2 regions of the Cytobacillus sp. FSL H8-0458 genome follow, and region 1 is predicted to be linked to the other one. Evidence: riboswitches for the same ligand, from Rfam matches in the RefSeq annotation. Region 1 holds a riboswitch; the other holds the start of a gene.
The links. A riboswitch is a leader RNA that binds a small molecule or an ion and turns the genes downstream of it on or off. The one in region 1 is predicted to bind lysine.

Region 1 (3,425 bases):
CACTCCCTGAATGTGACTCTTTATTCACTGGCAATCGGGATGAAGCTGCAGCTCCTGCCAAAGGAACTTGAAATCCTGGGGCTGGGTGCAATTCTTCATGATGTCGGAAAGATGAAGGTGCCGGCAGATATTCTTTTGAAACCGGGTAAATTGACAGCAGAAGAATTTAAATCAATTAAGAAGCATCCGGAAGATGGATTTAATATATTAAGAAAAGTAGAGACAATCCCTCTCCTTGTTGCACATTGTGCCTTTCAGCATCATGAGCGATTGAATGGTTCAGGCTATCCGCGCGGCCTCCAGGGGGACGAGATTCATAATTTTGGCAAGATAATTGCGATTGCAGATGTGTTTGACGCAGTAACATCCAATCGCATTTACAGACAGGCTATGCTTCCTCATGAAGGCCTGGAAGTTCTGTATGCAGGGGCTGGAAAATTATTTGATAAGAAAGTCATTGAAGTTTTCCGGCAGGCGGTTGCCGTGTATCCAGTTGGTGTTACAGTCGAGCTGAATGACGGAAGAAAAGGTGTTGTCTGCCGGCAGAACGCGGGTCTTAGCGACAGGCCAGTCATCCGCATACTTGAAGAAAAGGGCAGGAATGTGGAGCCATATGAAGCAGATTTAGGGCTTGAATTGAATTCTGTTATTACAGGCTGTGATACGACTTTAGTACAACAATAAACTATTTTGGATTTTTGAGCCTAGTTCCCTCCTTTACAGCATACATATAGCTTGTAAAGGGGGGATTTGTTTTGGCAAAATTTCGCGGCCGGCTGCCCCGGAAAGGTCCTCTTCCATTTCGCTATGTATTTCTTTTGACCTTTATATTTTTCGTTATCTCAACAGCTGCCGGCCTCTGGATTATCAATGAAGGGCTTAAGCCAACACTCATGAGCTATGCCGATTCACAGACAAGGAAAATCGCATCATTGGTGATAAACAATGCGATTAATAAAAAAATTACCAATGTGATGGATTTGGAAGATATGTTTGAAGCAAGCGAGAGCGGTGTTGTCAGCATAAACGTGGAAAAGCTGAACAGAGTCAAAGCGGAAGTAACCGAACTGGTTCAGGATAATATTAAGAAAGCGGAAAAGGGGGATTTGGATGCATTAGAGTCCTTTACAGACGTGGAAATCAATACGGAGGAAATGCAGCACTCAAATGGAATTGTCTATTACGTGCCGCTTGGCCAGGCAACCAATAATGCCCTCCTCGGTAACTTGGGTCCCCGTATACCGGTGAAGTTTAATGCAGTCGGTTCCGTTACCTCCAATTTTATAACTGAAACAAAGGATCACGGCATAAATAATGTGGAAGTGAAGGTGCTGGTCCGCCTGGATGTGCAGGTTCAAATTATCATTCCTTTTGCCACTAAAATTATCACAGTACAGGAGGATGTGCTGGCGGCTTATGGCATTTACCCGGGAAAGGTCCCGCAATTTTACAATGGCGGAGGGGGCACCTCGCCATCAATAGAAATACCGGCGGGCCAATAACACTTGCCAATAGGTTAGTATTTTGATAAAATTCTACTATAATTTCATAAAAACCTTATCATATCCGATGGGGTAGAGGTGCAGGATTCAAAAGTACGCTGTGTGAGGATGACAACGACGACCGCAGCCGAAAGGGAATGTTGCCGAAGCATGATTAGTGAGTCAGAACTAATCTTGCTGGGGTTACTTCGAATAGGAGTAACACTGTCATTATGAGGGGAAAGTATGAATATACTTTGTCAAAGCCTTCATAATGGGGAGCTACAGATCGTGATGGAGAAACTAATTACTTCAAAAGAGTAATGATAGATTTTTCTCTATCGTTACTCTTTTTTTATTTTGGTTTTCGTCATCATCCTTGTTGTTTCCCCTGATTGCAAAACGGACATGCCGCATGGCGGTGATCCAAAAAAACAAGAGGAGGACAAGAAATGACTAACACGATTTTCTCCCTGCTGCCGCCTTTGGTAGCAATCGCTATGGTTATCCTGACCAGGCGCGTATTGCTGTCACTGGGAGTTGGGATCGTAACAGCCGCACTATTGCTGGCCGAATTCAGCATCACAGAAACTTTCAGCATCATTTGGGATGCTGTAAAAGGAATTTTTGTTTCAGACGGAGAGCTGAACACCTGGAATGTATATATCATTCTATTCTTGCTTGTATTAGGAGTTATTACTGCATTTATATCTATCTCAGGCGGAAGCCGCGCTTTTGGAGAATGGGCGATGAAGCGGGTCAAGACCCGTGCAGGCGCACAGATTGTCGGAGCTGTTTTAGGTATTATCATTTTCATTGACGACTATTTCAATGCTCTGGCAGTCGGTCAGATTTCACGTCCGATTACAGATCGCCAGCGCGTATCACGTGCGAAACTGGCTTATCTGATTGATTCGACTTCAGCCCCTGTTTGTGTCGTTTCACCGGTCTCAAGTTGGGGTGCGTACATTATTGCGCTGATTGGGACCATTCTTGCTGCCCACAATGTTACCGAGTATTCCGCTTTCTCAGCATTTATTCAAATGATTCCAATGAATCTTTATGTTTGGGCTACACTTGCTATTGTATTTATCGTGGCGTTAAGAGGCGTAGAGATTGGGCCAATGAAAGTGCATGAGAAGCGGGCAGTTGAAGAGGGGCTTGTAATGGATCCGGAGAAGCCTGCACCTGGTGAACTGAAGGACGACCTTCCAACAAGTTCAAAAGGATCTGTCGGCGATCTTGTCTGGCCTATTATTGCTCTTGTCATTGGTACAGTGGGCTCAATGTTTTGGACGGGGTCACAGGCGGTAGAAGGAAATGCGACTGTTTTACAAATATTTGAGAACACAGATGTCTCCAAATCCCTAATCCTTGGTGGCCTGGTGGGTCTATTGGTTTCGTTAGGTTTATTCTTCCGTCAGGCATTCTCTTTGAAAGGGGTTAACCCAAATGTTTTTGGAAAAGGAGTATGGGAAGGTATTAAATCCATGCTTCCAGCTGTTTATATCTTGCTGTTTGCCTGGGCGATTGTTGATTTGATCGGCCGTCTGGAAACTGGAAAGTATTTAGCAGGTCTTGTAGAAAGCTCAAATATGAGCACGTCATGGCTTCCGTTTTTACTTTTCGCCATAGCGGGAATTATGGCTTTCAGTACTGGAACCTCATGGGGATCTTTCGGAATCCTGCTTCCGATTGCTGGAGACATTGCCGCTGCAACAGATATTTCACTGTTATTGCCGGCTATGTCTGCTGTCCTTGCAGGTGCGGTATTCGGCGACCATTGTTCACCGATTTCTGACACAACGATTCTTTCTTCAACAGGTGCAGGCTGTAACCATATGGACCATGTGATGACTCAGCTTCCATATGCATTGATTTCAGCAGGAATCGCTGCTGTTGGATATCTGGTCATCGGATTTACCGGCAGCACTGTCATCGCAT
Region 2 (3,425 bases), on a different contig from region 1:
GGCAAACCGGAGAAAAGAGAGTATCGAAAATATAAAATAAAGTCCGTCAAAGGTCCTGATGATTATGAATCCATGAGAGAAGTGGTCCGGCGCAGATATACAAGGGTACTAAAAGAAGAATTGCCGCTTCCGGACTTAATCTTGATTGATGGAGGAAAAGGGCATGTTGAAGCTGTACGGGATGTGCTTGAAAATGAGCTTGGTCTGGATATTCCGATTTCAGGCCTGGTGAAGGATGAGAAGCACAGAACTTCACAGCTTTTATATGGTAATCCGCTTCAAATTATTCCGCTTGCAAGGAACAGCCAGGAATTCTACCTGCTGCAGAGGATTCAGGATGAAGTTCATCGCTTTGCGATTACTTTTCACCGCCAGCTTCGCGGAAAAAGTGCCTTTCAGTCTATCCTGGATGAAATTCCGGGCATAGGTGAAAAGCGAAAGAAACAGCTGCTGAAGGCCTTTGGATCTGTTAAGAAAATGAAAGAGGCACCAATTGAGGAGTTTAGAAAAATAGGCATTCCGGCAAATGTTGCTGAGGAGTTAAAGCAGAGATTTGAGGAACAAAATGGAAACTCCAAGTCTTAAATGGATATAGACAGAAAAATTCAGACATGTTATACTAATTGAAACTTTATATCAATATCACTTTATAGCGATAAAGCGCATGTCCATTTAGTTTATACAAGGTAAACTATTGGACTTAATCGTTAAGTGAAGGTAGAGGTGCGAACTTCATCAGTAAAAGCTTGGAGAAGAATGAGCTTCCATGAAAAGCTTTGAAAGGGTATGTTCGCCGAAGTGGAGAAAATCTCATCATTTTCTCTGCTGGTTCTGCATTGAATAAATGCAGGATTGTCAGGACATTGCCGTCCTGGAGAGCTATCTCACTGTGTTTGCTCACTTATACATTTTGGCTGCACAGCAATGGGATAGTTAAACTATTCCATTGCTTTTTTTATTGCCCAAAAGGGGTATTTTAGATTTAAGGCCATTGTCAAATACAGCAGAGTGAACTGTTAAGCTTCACATACATAGGACGGCAAATCATAAAATTACGATTTCTTTAGAAAGAAGGGAAAGCTGTGGGAATCATTGTGCAGAAATTCGGAGGCACCTCCGTGGGGACTGTAGACAGAATTCAAAATGTCGCCAATCGGGTAATTGAAGAAAAAAATCGGGGAAACGATGTTGTTGTGGTTGTTTCAGCAATGGGCAAAACGACTGATCAGCTGGTTGGCATGGCAAGGGAGATTTCCCCCTCACCAGATAAAAGGGAAATGGACATGCTGCTTACAACCGGCGAGCAGGTGACCATCTCTTTATTAGCGATGGCATTAATTGCGAAAGGGCATCCCGCCGTTTCCTTTACAGGATGGCAGGCAGGTATTAAGACAGAAGCAGTCCATGGAAATGCGAGGATAGTAAATATTGATCCAGGTACCATACAGGGGGAATTAAACCAGGGGAAAATTGTGATTGTAGCAGGTTTCCAGGGGATGACCGAAGATGGTTCCATCACCACACTTGGCCGCGGCGGGTCTGATACAACAGCTGTTGCACTGGCTGCAGCCCTTAAGGCTGATAAATGTGATATTTATACTGATGTTACCGGTGTGTTTACAACCGACCCCCGCTTTATAAAGAATGCCAGAAAGTTACATTCTGTGTCCTATGATGAAATGCTTGAGCTGGCCAATTTGGGGGCTGGTGTGCTCCATCCGAGAGCAGTTGAATTTGCTAAAAACTACGGACTTCCGCTTGAAGTGCGTTCAAGCCTTGAAAAGGAAGCCGGAACAATCATTGAGGAGGAAGTAAAAATGGAACAAAATTTAGTCGTGCGCGGTGTAGCTTTTGAAGATGAAATAACAAGGGTAACGATTATTGGTCTTCCTAATTCACTGACTGGGCTGTCTACTATTTTCTCGGCGCTTGCAAAAAATCACATTAATGTTGATATCATTATCCAGAGCATGACTGAAGCCCAGACAACTAACCTATCGTTCTCAATCAAAAATGAGGATCTGACGGATACAGTGAAAGTTCTGGAAAAGTATAGAGAACAATTAAATTATGACCGCATTGAGTGGGAATCCGGACTTGCAAAGGTTTCCATTGTCGGCTCAGGCATGATTTCCAATCCGGGTGTGGCTGCAGAAATGTTTGAAGTGCTTTCAGTGAATGAAATTCAGGTGAAAATGGTAAGCACGTCAGAAATTAAAGTCTCGGCGGTTGTGGAAAACAGCAAAATGATTGATGCGGTCGATGCTTTACATGAGGCATTCAAGCTGTCTGTTTCTGCGATTAAGGCTTAATTCCTAAGCTATAAATAATAAGCTATCAGAAATTGATAGCTTATTGTTTGCAGCTATGAGATGTTAATCAGCAGGATCCTTTTTATCCCACTTCACCGTAATGAGGATTTTGCCGGTTTTCTTGCGGGGATGTTCGAATGCCTCGCAAATAACTTCTTTTTGAAATTCAATCTGCTGGGCTATAAAACCGGCCTCAAGCTGAAAGTTGCAATTATTGTTCTTTTTGCAGCGGTCTGCAATCAGCTGGCTTGATAATTCCATTTCAATTTCATGTTTCGATTCGTTTGCGATGGAAAGGTTTCCCCAGCCGGCGTTTATAAAAAACTCGGCAATCTGGCCGGCTGTTTCAAGAGGATACATGCGTGCGATCCTTTTTCCGGCCCAATATAAAATTTCTGGTGCTTCATTTCCTAAAAGGTCATGCAAAAGCACTTCCCGGATTAGTTCATAGCCAAATACCGGAACTGTCTGTATGTAATCTTCATTAGTGGATTTCGCAGATGCTGATTCGCTCAATAGTCTCCCCTCTTTCTATGTTTCTATTATATACAATATGCTGTGGGAGTTAATATCAATTCGGGAAAAAATAGAACGATTTGCATAGAAATAATTACTATTTCAGTATACTGGAGACCAGCAACTAGGTCATATTGAACCGCAGAATAATATATGTTTTTAACGCGTTAATATTTTTTAAAAATTTTATTAATATGGAACATTTTATGTATCCGTTTTCTTGACGCTCTATTATCTTGGGAGTAAAATGGACATGTCACATAATTGTAAGAAAATGAATAACATTTTCGAGATGATGTCCTGAGCGGGGGCTCAGCATCGTTTTTTTAAAATCAGGGGGGGAAAGTTTATGGCAGGTAATCGTGAGTTTTTTAATCGCAGATTGCATTCATTGCTTGGAGTAATACCAGTTGGTTTGTTTTTGGTGCAGCACCTTGTAGTGAACCATTTTGCAACAGGGGGAGAGGAATCTTTTAATAATGCAGCGCATTTTATGGAAAGTCTTCCATTTAGAATATTCCTTGAAACGTTTGTAATCTATTTACCTTTGCTGTTCCACGCAATCTATGGCCTTTATATTGCTTTTACTGCGAAAAA

Region 2: another riboswitch for lysine. It lies ahead of NYE23_RS00800 (aspartate kinase); the one in region 1 lies ahead of NYE23_RS21890 (Na+/H+ antiporter NhaC family protein).

The regions. Positions count from the first base shown of each region.
Region 1 is NZ_JBBOBR010000002.1:103,821-107,245, reverse strand. Features, by position in the region: gene NYE23_RS21900 (HD-GYP domain-containing protein) at 1-684, shown strand, start outside; gene yunB (sporulation protein YunB) at 756-1,502, shown strand; lysine riboswitch at 1,568-1,774, shown strand; gene NYE23_RS21890 (Na+/H+ antiporter NhaC family protein) at 1,934-3,425, shown strand, end outside.
Region 2 is NZ_JBBOBR010000001.1:175,414-178,838, forward strand. Features, by position in the region: gene uvrC (excinuclease ABC subunit UvrC) at 1-585, shown strand, start outside; lysine riboswitch at 711-890, shown strand; gene NYE23_RS00800 (aspartate kinase) at 1,083-2,312, shown strand; gene NYE23_RS00805 (YslB family protein) at 2,376-2,828, opposite strand; gene NYE23_RS00810 (succinate dehydrogenase cytochrome b558 subunit) at 3,178-3,425, shown strand, end outside.